Regions from separate parts of the Achromobacter sp. 1012554356 genome, predicted to be linked through region 1. Evidence: predicted binding sites of a transcription regulator. Region 1 holds the regulator's gene; the other holds the start of a gene.
The links. Region 1 encodes FliA, which starts transcription of late flagellar genes. Its sites were predicted from a motif close to CTAAAGTTTNNNNNNNNNNNGCCGNTA; they were not measured.

Region 1 (3,410 bases):
TAACTTGCGTCAATGATCCCCTGTCCCCCCTGCCCCAAAAAGGCGGGTTAGGGGGTGTTTTTCAGGGCTTTTGATGTATTTGGACGCCCGATCAGGTCGGAGCGGCGGTCGCAATGGGGGCTGGGCGGCTGCCGGCGCGTGCTTTTGCCGCCGCGCGGGTCTTGCCGGCGCGGGGTGGCGGACGGCAGATGGCGCACACGAAATCCGACTGAGGATCGTGGGCGTGGGCGATGAAATGACCGCCGCACTGCCGGCACGCGGAAAGCTGCAGCATGCCGCTGTCGAAGAATCGCACCAGCATCCACGCCCGGGTGAAGCTCAGGACGGGCTCGGCGTCCGCAGTTTCCTGCCCTGCGTTCTCGAGATACAGGCGATACGCGTCGATGGTGGCGCGTATGCCCTTGCTGGTGGTGCGCGTATTCAGGAACGAATACACGTTATAGAAGAGAGAGGAATGAATATTCGGCAGCCAGGTCATGAACCAGTCAACCGAAAAAGGCAGCATGCCCTTGGGTGGCGAGCAGCCGCGGATTTCGCGATACAGGCGGGCGAGGCGATCATGGCTGAGGCTGGTTTCAGCCTCAAGCACCTGAAGGCGCGCGCCCAGCGTAATCATGGAGCTGGCAAGCAGGATGTCGTCCGCTTCCTGGGAAACGCTCTTGGAGGCCATGACAGGTGTGTCCGAGTGGGATTCGCTAGGCCGTCAGGCCAGTTCTTCGACAGGCTGCTTGGCGAGCAGGATGGTTGCATGTGCTTGCTGCAGCGCTCCACCCAGCACGTCGTGGGTCAGCGCCGACAGCAGGCTGTAATCGTCAAAACGGAAGCGGCACAGCAGCGAGCTGGAGCTGGCCAGTTTCACGAGTTGCGCCGGCGAGAGACGCATGAGAATGTCAGCGACTTCGTTACTGAAACCCAGGCGGAACATCGATGCGGCGAAATCGTCCCGCAACATGCGCTGAGCCAGTAACAGATACGACAGATTCACTTCGCGAATGTCTGCCAGCAAAGAATTTTCGACTTGTTGCACGCTGTACTCCCTATCCCTATCCCACCCGAGGGGCTTGATTACTCGTGGCGTCAGGCAACGTTTGTTACCTGTCCGCTTGCTGCATCCTGTTTTAATGCGAAATGTATCATTTGTTCGCAAATTAAGTAAAATTTACCACAGGTCATGTCATTTTCTATGACTTATATGACAAATCTTTGTTGATGTTGCGCAACGTGCCTTTCTAGACACACCTTGACATACAAGTTCGTGACAAATTCTCGCCAATTTGCCAAATAAGCATTCAAAACGTTGCGTACTTCCTGAAATGAACGGCCGCCCATTGCCGACAATGCCAACTTAGCGATTCTTAAGATTCGCCCGCATTACCGTAGCCGCGCTTGTCGACAATGTCGCAAATTGGCAACACGACCGCGCTTCACGATGGACTCCGCCAGAATTCCCGCAATGCCCCACGCAGATGACAGCCTGGTCGAATATGCGCCGCTAGTTCGGAAGCTGGCCCTGCAATTGCTCGCCCGGCTACCCGCCAGCGTCGAACTCGACGACTTGATACAAGCCGGCATGATCGGCCTGCTCGACGCCGTCCGCCGTTACCAGGAAACCGCGGACGCGCAGTTCGAGACCTACGCCACGACACGTATCCGTGGCGCGATGCTTGACGAGCTTCGCGGCCAGGATTGGTTGCCGCGCAGCGTGCGCACGAAGGCGCGCAAGATCGACCAAGCGATCCAGTTTCTGGAACAGCGTTTGATGCGCGCGCCCACCGAGGCCGAGATCGCGGCGCAGCTCGAGCTGCCGATCGACGAATACCAGACGCTGCTGCACGACGCGCAAGGCGTGCAGATCGTCCACTATGAAGACTTCACCACCGAGCCGGATTCGGCGTCCGGCCAGGCCGACTGGTCCGCCACGCTGAATCACGGCGCGCCCAGCGGCAACCCGCTGGACTCGCTGCTGGCCGGCGACTTCCGGCAGGCTCTGGTTCACGCCATCGACGCCCTGCCCGACCGCGAAAAGCTGTTGCTGTCGCTGTGTTACGAGCAGGGGCTGAACCTGAAGGAAATCGGCGCGATCATGAATGTGACCGAGGCACGGGTGTGCCAGTTGCGGTCGCAGGCGACCGCGCGCATCCGGGCGCGGCTGAAGGATCAGGCCTGGCAGGAATTGCCCCAGGAGGGGCAGATCGCGCAGATCATCTGATTTTCCCCGCCTGCGGACGCCGGGCGGCTTTCAGCCAGCGCGGATTCAGGGGGAAAATCGGACCTTGTTCATGCCTTCCGGGGCGCGGTGGGGCTGCTAGCCTTTCGGTCTAGCCCACAACGCGTGCGCGGCGAACCGCAAGAGCCTCGCAGCGCACCACGACCATCCCGGAATTTCGCCATGAGCGCACCCGACCGCTTGACGCAGGCCATTTCTGACGCCTACGACGAAACCCCCTATCTTTCCCTGCCCTTTTCGTACACCGCGCCAGGCAGCCTGCGCGCCGTGGCGCATCTGTATGGGATTTCCACGCCTGAATTGAGCCGCGCCCGCGTGCTGGAACTCGGCTGCGCGGCAGGCGGCAACCTGCTGCCCTTCGCGATGGCCTATCCCGAGGCGCGCGCGGTCGGTGTCGACCTGTCGCCGCAACAGATCGAAGCGGGCCAGCGCGCGGCCGAGGCCGCCGGCGCACGCAACCTCGATCTGCACGCCATGAGCCTGACCGACATCACGCCCGAGTTCGGCACGTTCGACTACATCATTTGCCACGGCGTATTCAGCTGGGTGCCGCCGGAAGTGCGTGACGCGATCCTGCGCATCTGCAAGGAGAACCTCGCGCCCGAGGGCATCGCCTATATCAGCTACAACACCTACCCGGGCTGGAAGGCGTCGGACGTCATTCGCGACGCCATGATGCTCAACAGCTTCGGTGCGCAAACGCCGCAAGAGAAGCTGGCGCGCGCCAAGGACATGCTCGGCCTCATTGAAAACGGCCTGTGGGAAAACAATCCCCTGCAGTCGGCGCTGCAGCACACCGCGCAGAAGCTGCGCGGCCAAAGCGATCACTACCTGCTTCACGAATACCTGGAAGCCGTCAACACGCCCTGCTACTTCCTGGAGTTTGCGGCGGCGGCGCAACAGGCCGGCCTGGCTTATGTGACCGATGCCGAACCGCAACTGTCGTTCCCCTCAACATACGGTTCGCGTGTGGCACTGGGCCTGAACGGGCTGGCCGTCAACGCCGGCCGCGAGATGCGGGAACAGTATCTGGACTTCGCCATCGGCCGCTCGTTCCGCAAGAGCCTTCTGATTCACGCCGAACGCGCCGACACGATCCTGGAGCAGCCCGAAGGCAGCGCCTTCGAGGGCATGCACCTGGCTGCCGACCTGCGCGCCCAACCCGGCGCCGCGGCTGCCCCGC
Region 2 (3,410 bases), on a different contig from region 1:
GCAGGCGCGCCTGTCCGATTGCCGCGCGCGCTCCCTGGTAAAGCAGGGTGATCAGCCTTTCCGGTGTGGCGCTCATCACTTGGGTCTCCAGGCCGATATCGGCGTAGGAGCGGACAGAGTATGAGCCTGTGGGGCGGCGCGCGGCGTACGTCATTTAATGCATCTTCTCGGTTATCACTTCGACGACTTGTTCATGGCCGCGAATTGCTGGGTCAGGTAGTTGGCCGTGACCGACTGCTGCGCAACGAATTTGTCCAGTTGGACGAACTGCGCGCGCATCAGTTCCAGCGATGCTTCGCCGGCGGCCTTGGCGCGCGTGTACTGGTCCTTCACGTTGGCGATCGACTTGGCCAGACCGTCGGTCTTGGTCTTGATCGAACCGGTGTCGCTCAGGATGTCCTTGGTGGCCTTGTCGAAATTCGCGGCCAGACCGTTCTCGCCGGTCAGCATGCGCGCGACGTCGGCGCTGTTCGTGGCCAGGGCCTTGTCCAGCTTGGTCTGGTCCAGCGTGAGCTGGCGCGTCTGCGGGTTGGTCGTGATGCCCAGGTCGGCCAGCGAACGCATCGTGCCTTCGCCCGTCACGAACTGCAGCGCGCTGGCAAGCGACGACTGGATCGCGCGCGTCGTGCCGTCGCCGGTCAGCGGCTGGTTGGTGGCGGCGGCGGCGTCGAAGGCCGTCAGGTTCTTGATCGTCGTCTGCAGCGTGTTGTAGGCGGTGACAAAGCTCTGGATGGCCTTGCTGGCCACCGAGGGATCGCTTTCCAGCTTCAGCGTGATCGGCTTGCCCGCTTCCGTCTTGGACGACAGGTTCAGCGTGACGCCGTCGATGGCGGTGGAAATGTTGTTCGTGCCGCTCTTGATCGTGATGCCGTTGATGTCGATCTCGGCATCGACGGCGGCGGTGGCCGTCATTTTGCTATTGGCGGCATCGGTGCTGCTGTAGGACAGGACGTCCTTGAGCGACTGGTCGCCCGTCACCGTGATGGACTTGACCGAGGCCTGCACGCCGGTGTCCTTGGCGGTCATCATCAGGTAGCTTTTGCCGTCGCCGTCGGTGATGACGGTGGCGCGCACGCCCAGCGTGTCGTCGGCGTTGACCGCCTTGACGATGCCGTTCAGCGAGGTGTCGTCCTTCAGGTCGACGGTCTTCTTGGTGCCGTCGGCCAGTTCGATTTCAAACGAACCCGTGGCGCCGTTGGACGCCTTGCGGTCGGCGACCGCGCCCGATTGCAGCGTCTGGGAAGTGGCAACGTTCTTCACGTTGATCGTGTACTGGCCGGCCACGGCGCCTTCGGCGGCCACGGTCGCGGTCAGGGCGTCACCGCCGGTCACGCTGCCTTTCACGGCGCCCAGCGTCTCGGGCTTGCCCAGTGCGGCGGCAGCCTTCTGCACGGCTTCCACGGCGCTCTTGAGCTGGCCGTATGCCGTAACGCGGGTTTCGAAGCTGGTCTGCCGTACGGTGTACTGCTGCAGCTTCTTTTCCTCGGCTGCTTGCAGCTTCGTGAGGATATCCTCCAGGGGCAAGCCTGAGTTCGCGCCGAGATTGGTGATGGTGGCCATTGAAATTCCTTCCTAGCGATGCAATTCTGACAAAAATGTGATCCCGGCTATCGGCCGGGTAAAGGCATAAGGCGGGCCTAATTCGGCGGTTCTCTCACCGGGCCGCGCGTCAATCTTGGCGAACGGTGTTTTAAGTGCCGGATCAGGCCGACGTCTTGATACCGTTCCCCTGCATGTTCACGATCATCTTGGCGATCTTCAGCACCGTTTCGCTCGGAATGGTGCGCAGGACATCGCCCGATTCCGCGTCGATCACCGACACCACGACCTGGTGCACGTTCGGGTCGATTTCAAACTGAAGCTGTGTCGACCAGGCCTTCATCTGGTCATTGATCTCATCCAGGGCTTTGTCGAGCGGCAACTTCTGCGCATTTGCCTGGTCGGACGTGGCGCCGCCGGAGGCGTTGCTGTTGGCGCTGGCCGGTGCCGGCGTGGCGGTGGCGGACGGGTCCGGCGTGGCGATAACGGTCGAAACCGGTAACGACGCGAACGCTGCGGGGGCTAACGGGGTTACGGCCATGATCACTCCAACGGCGAGGGGGGGCGTCTCGGAGAACGCGCTGTTTTCAGGAAATTCTCAGTTACCATAACGGCACCCTCGCAGGGAACTTTAGCCCCGCGCATATGGATGGTTCACGTGCTAAGAGTTTGGATCGGGCGATGAGTGTCAAGACGGCGTTGCGAGTGATCGAAATCATCGAAACCTACGCCCGCGAGAAACGCGCGCTGCCCTTGTCGGAGCTGGCCCGCCTGCTGGACGTGCCGGTCTCCAGTTGCCTGGCGCTGATCCGCACGCTCACCAGCCTTGGCTATCTGTATGAAACGGGCCGGCGCCAGGGCTATTACCCCACCGGCCGCCTGCTCGCCATGGCCCAGCGCATCGCGCGGGCCGACCCCGTCCTGGACCGGGTCTATCCCAGCCTGGTTGAACTGCGGGACGCCACGCGAGAAACCGTCGTCTTCGCCAAGCTGTCGCCGGACGGCCGCGTCGTCTATCTGGATGTGCTGGATTCGCCGCATACGATCCGATACGCGCCCGTTGCAGGCGAGTTCAAGGACGTTCATGCAAATTCGCTGGGAAAAGCGCTGCTTTCACTGCTGGACGAACCGGCGCGGGACGCCTTGCTGGCCAACATTCCCATGACGCGCTACAACGACCGCACCCTCGTGACCCGAGAGGCCTTGCTGGCGGACCTGGACGCCGCTCGGCAGCGGGGGTGGTTCATGAACAGCGGAGAATCCATCGCCGACGTGGGGGCGATTGCTTGGCCGGTCACGCTGTCCGGTGAACATTACGCCATTTCTGTTGGCGGCCCGATCTACCGGATCGAGCCAGAGCAGGAAACCTACGCCCGCATACTGCGGGCTGCCTGCACGGGGCTGGAGCAGCAGGCCTGAACCGCGCCTGCCTGCCGCCAGCTTCCGTCTAGTACGACTTGGGCAGGCCCAGCACCTTTTCGGCGATGAAGCACATGATGAGCTGCGGGCTGACCGGCGCGATGCGGGGAATGAAGCTTTCGCGCAGCAGCCGCTCCACGTGGTACTCCTTGGCATACCCCATGCCGCCCAGCGTCATCACCGCCGTCTGGCAGGCGTTGTAGCCGGCCTCGGCCGCCAGGTACTTGGCCGAATTGGCGGCGGGGCCGCAGGGCTTGCCCGCGTCGTACAGGCTGGCCGCCTTGAACACCATCAGGTCCGCGGCTTCGAGCTGCATCCAGGCCTGGGCGAGCGGATGCTGGATCCCCTGGTTCTTGCCGATGGGGCGGCCGAACACGGTACGTTCGCCGGCATACTTGACGGCCCGGTCCAGCGCCGCGCGGCCGATCCCCACGGCTTCGGCGGCGATCAGG

Region 2: a site for FliA is predicted at 2,148-2,174, ahead of AC6LJW_RS04900 (flagellar protein FlaG). Genes of this name have one in related genera too.

The regions. Positions count from the first base shown of each region.
Region 1 is NZ_JCBANC010000044.1:26,920-30,329, reverse strand. Features, by position in the region: gene flhC (flagellar transcriptional regulator FlhC) at 92-670, opposite strand; gene flhD (flagellar transcriptional regulator FlhD) at 704-1,027, opposite strand; gene AC6LJW_RS20755 (RNA polymerase sigma factor FliA) at 1,454-2,209, shown strand; gene AC6LJW_RS20750 (methyltransferase regulatory domain-containing protein) at 2,390-3,410, shown strand, end outside.
Region 2 is NZ_JCBANC010000007.1:29,616-33,025, forward strand. Features, by position in the region: gene fliS (flagellar export chaperone FliS) at 1-154, opposite strand, end outside; gene fliD (flagellar filament capping protein FliD) at 175-1,560, opposite strand; gene AC6LJW_RS04900 (flagellar protein FlaG) at 1,703-2,080, opposite strand; gene AC6LJW_RS04905 (IclR family transcriptional regulator) at 2,221-2,958, shown strand; gene AC6LJW_RS04910 (acyl-CoA dehydrogenase family protein) at 2,987-3,410, opposite strand, start outside.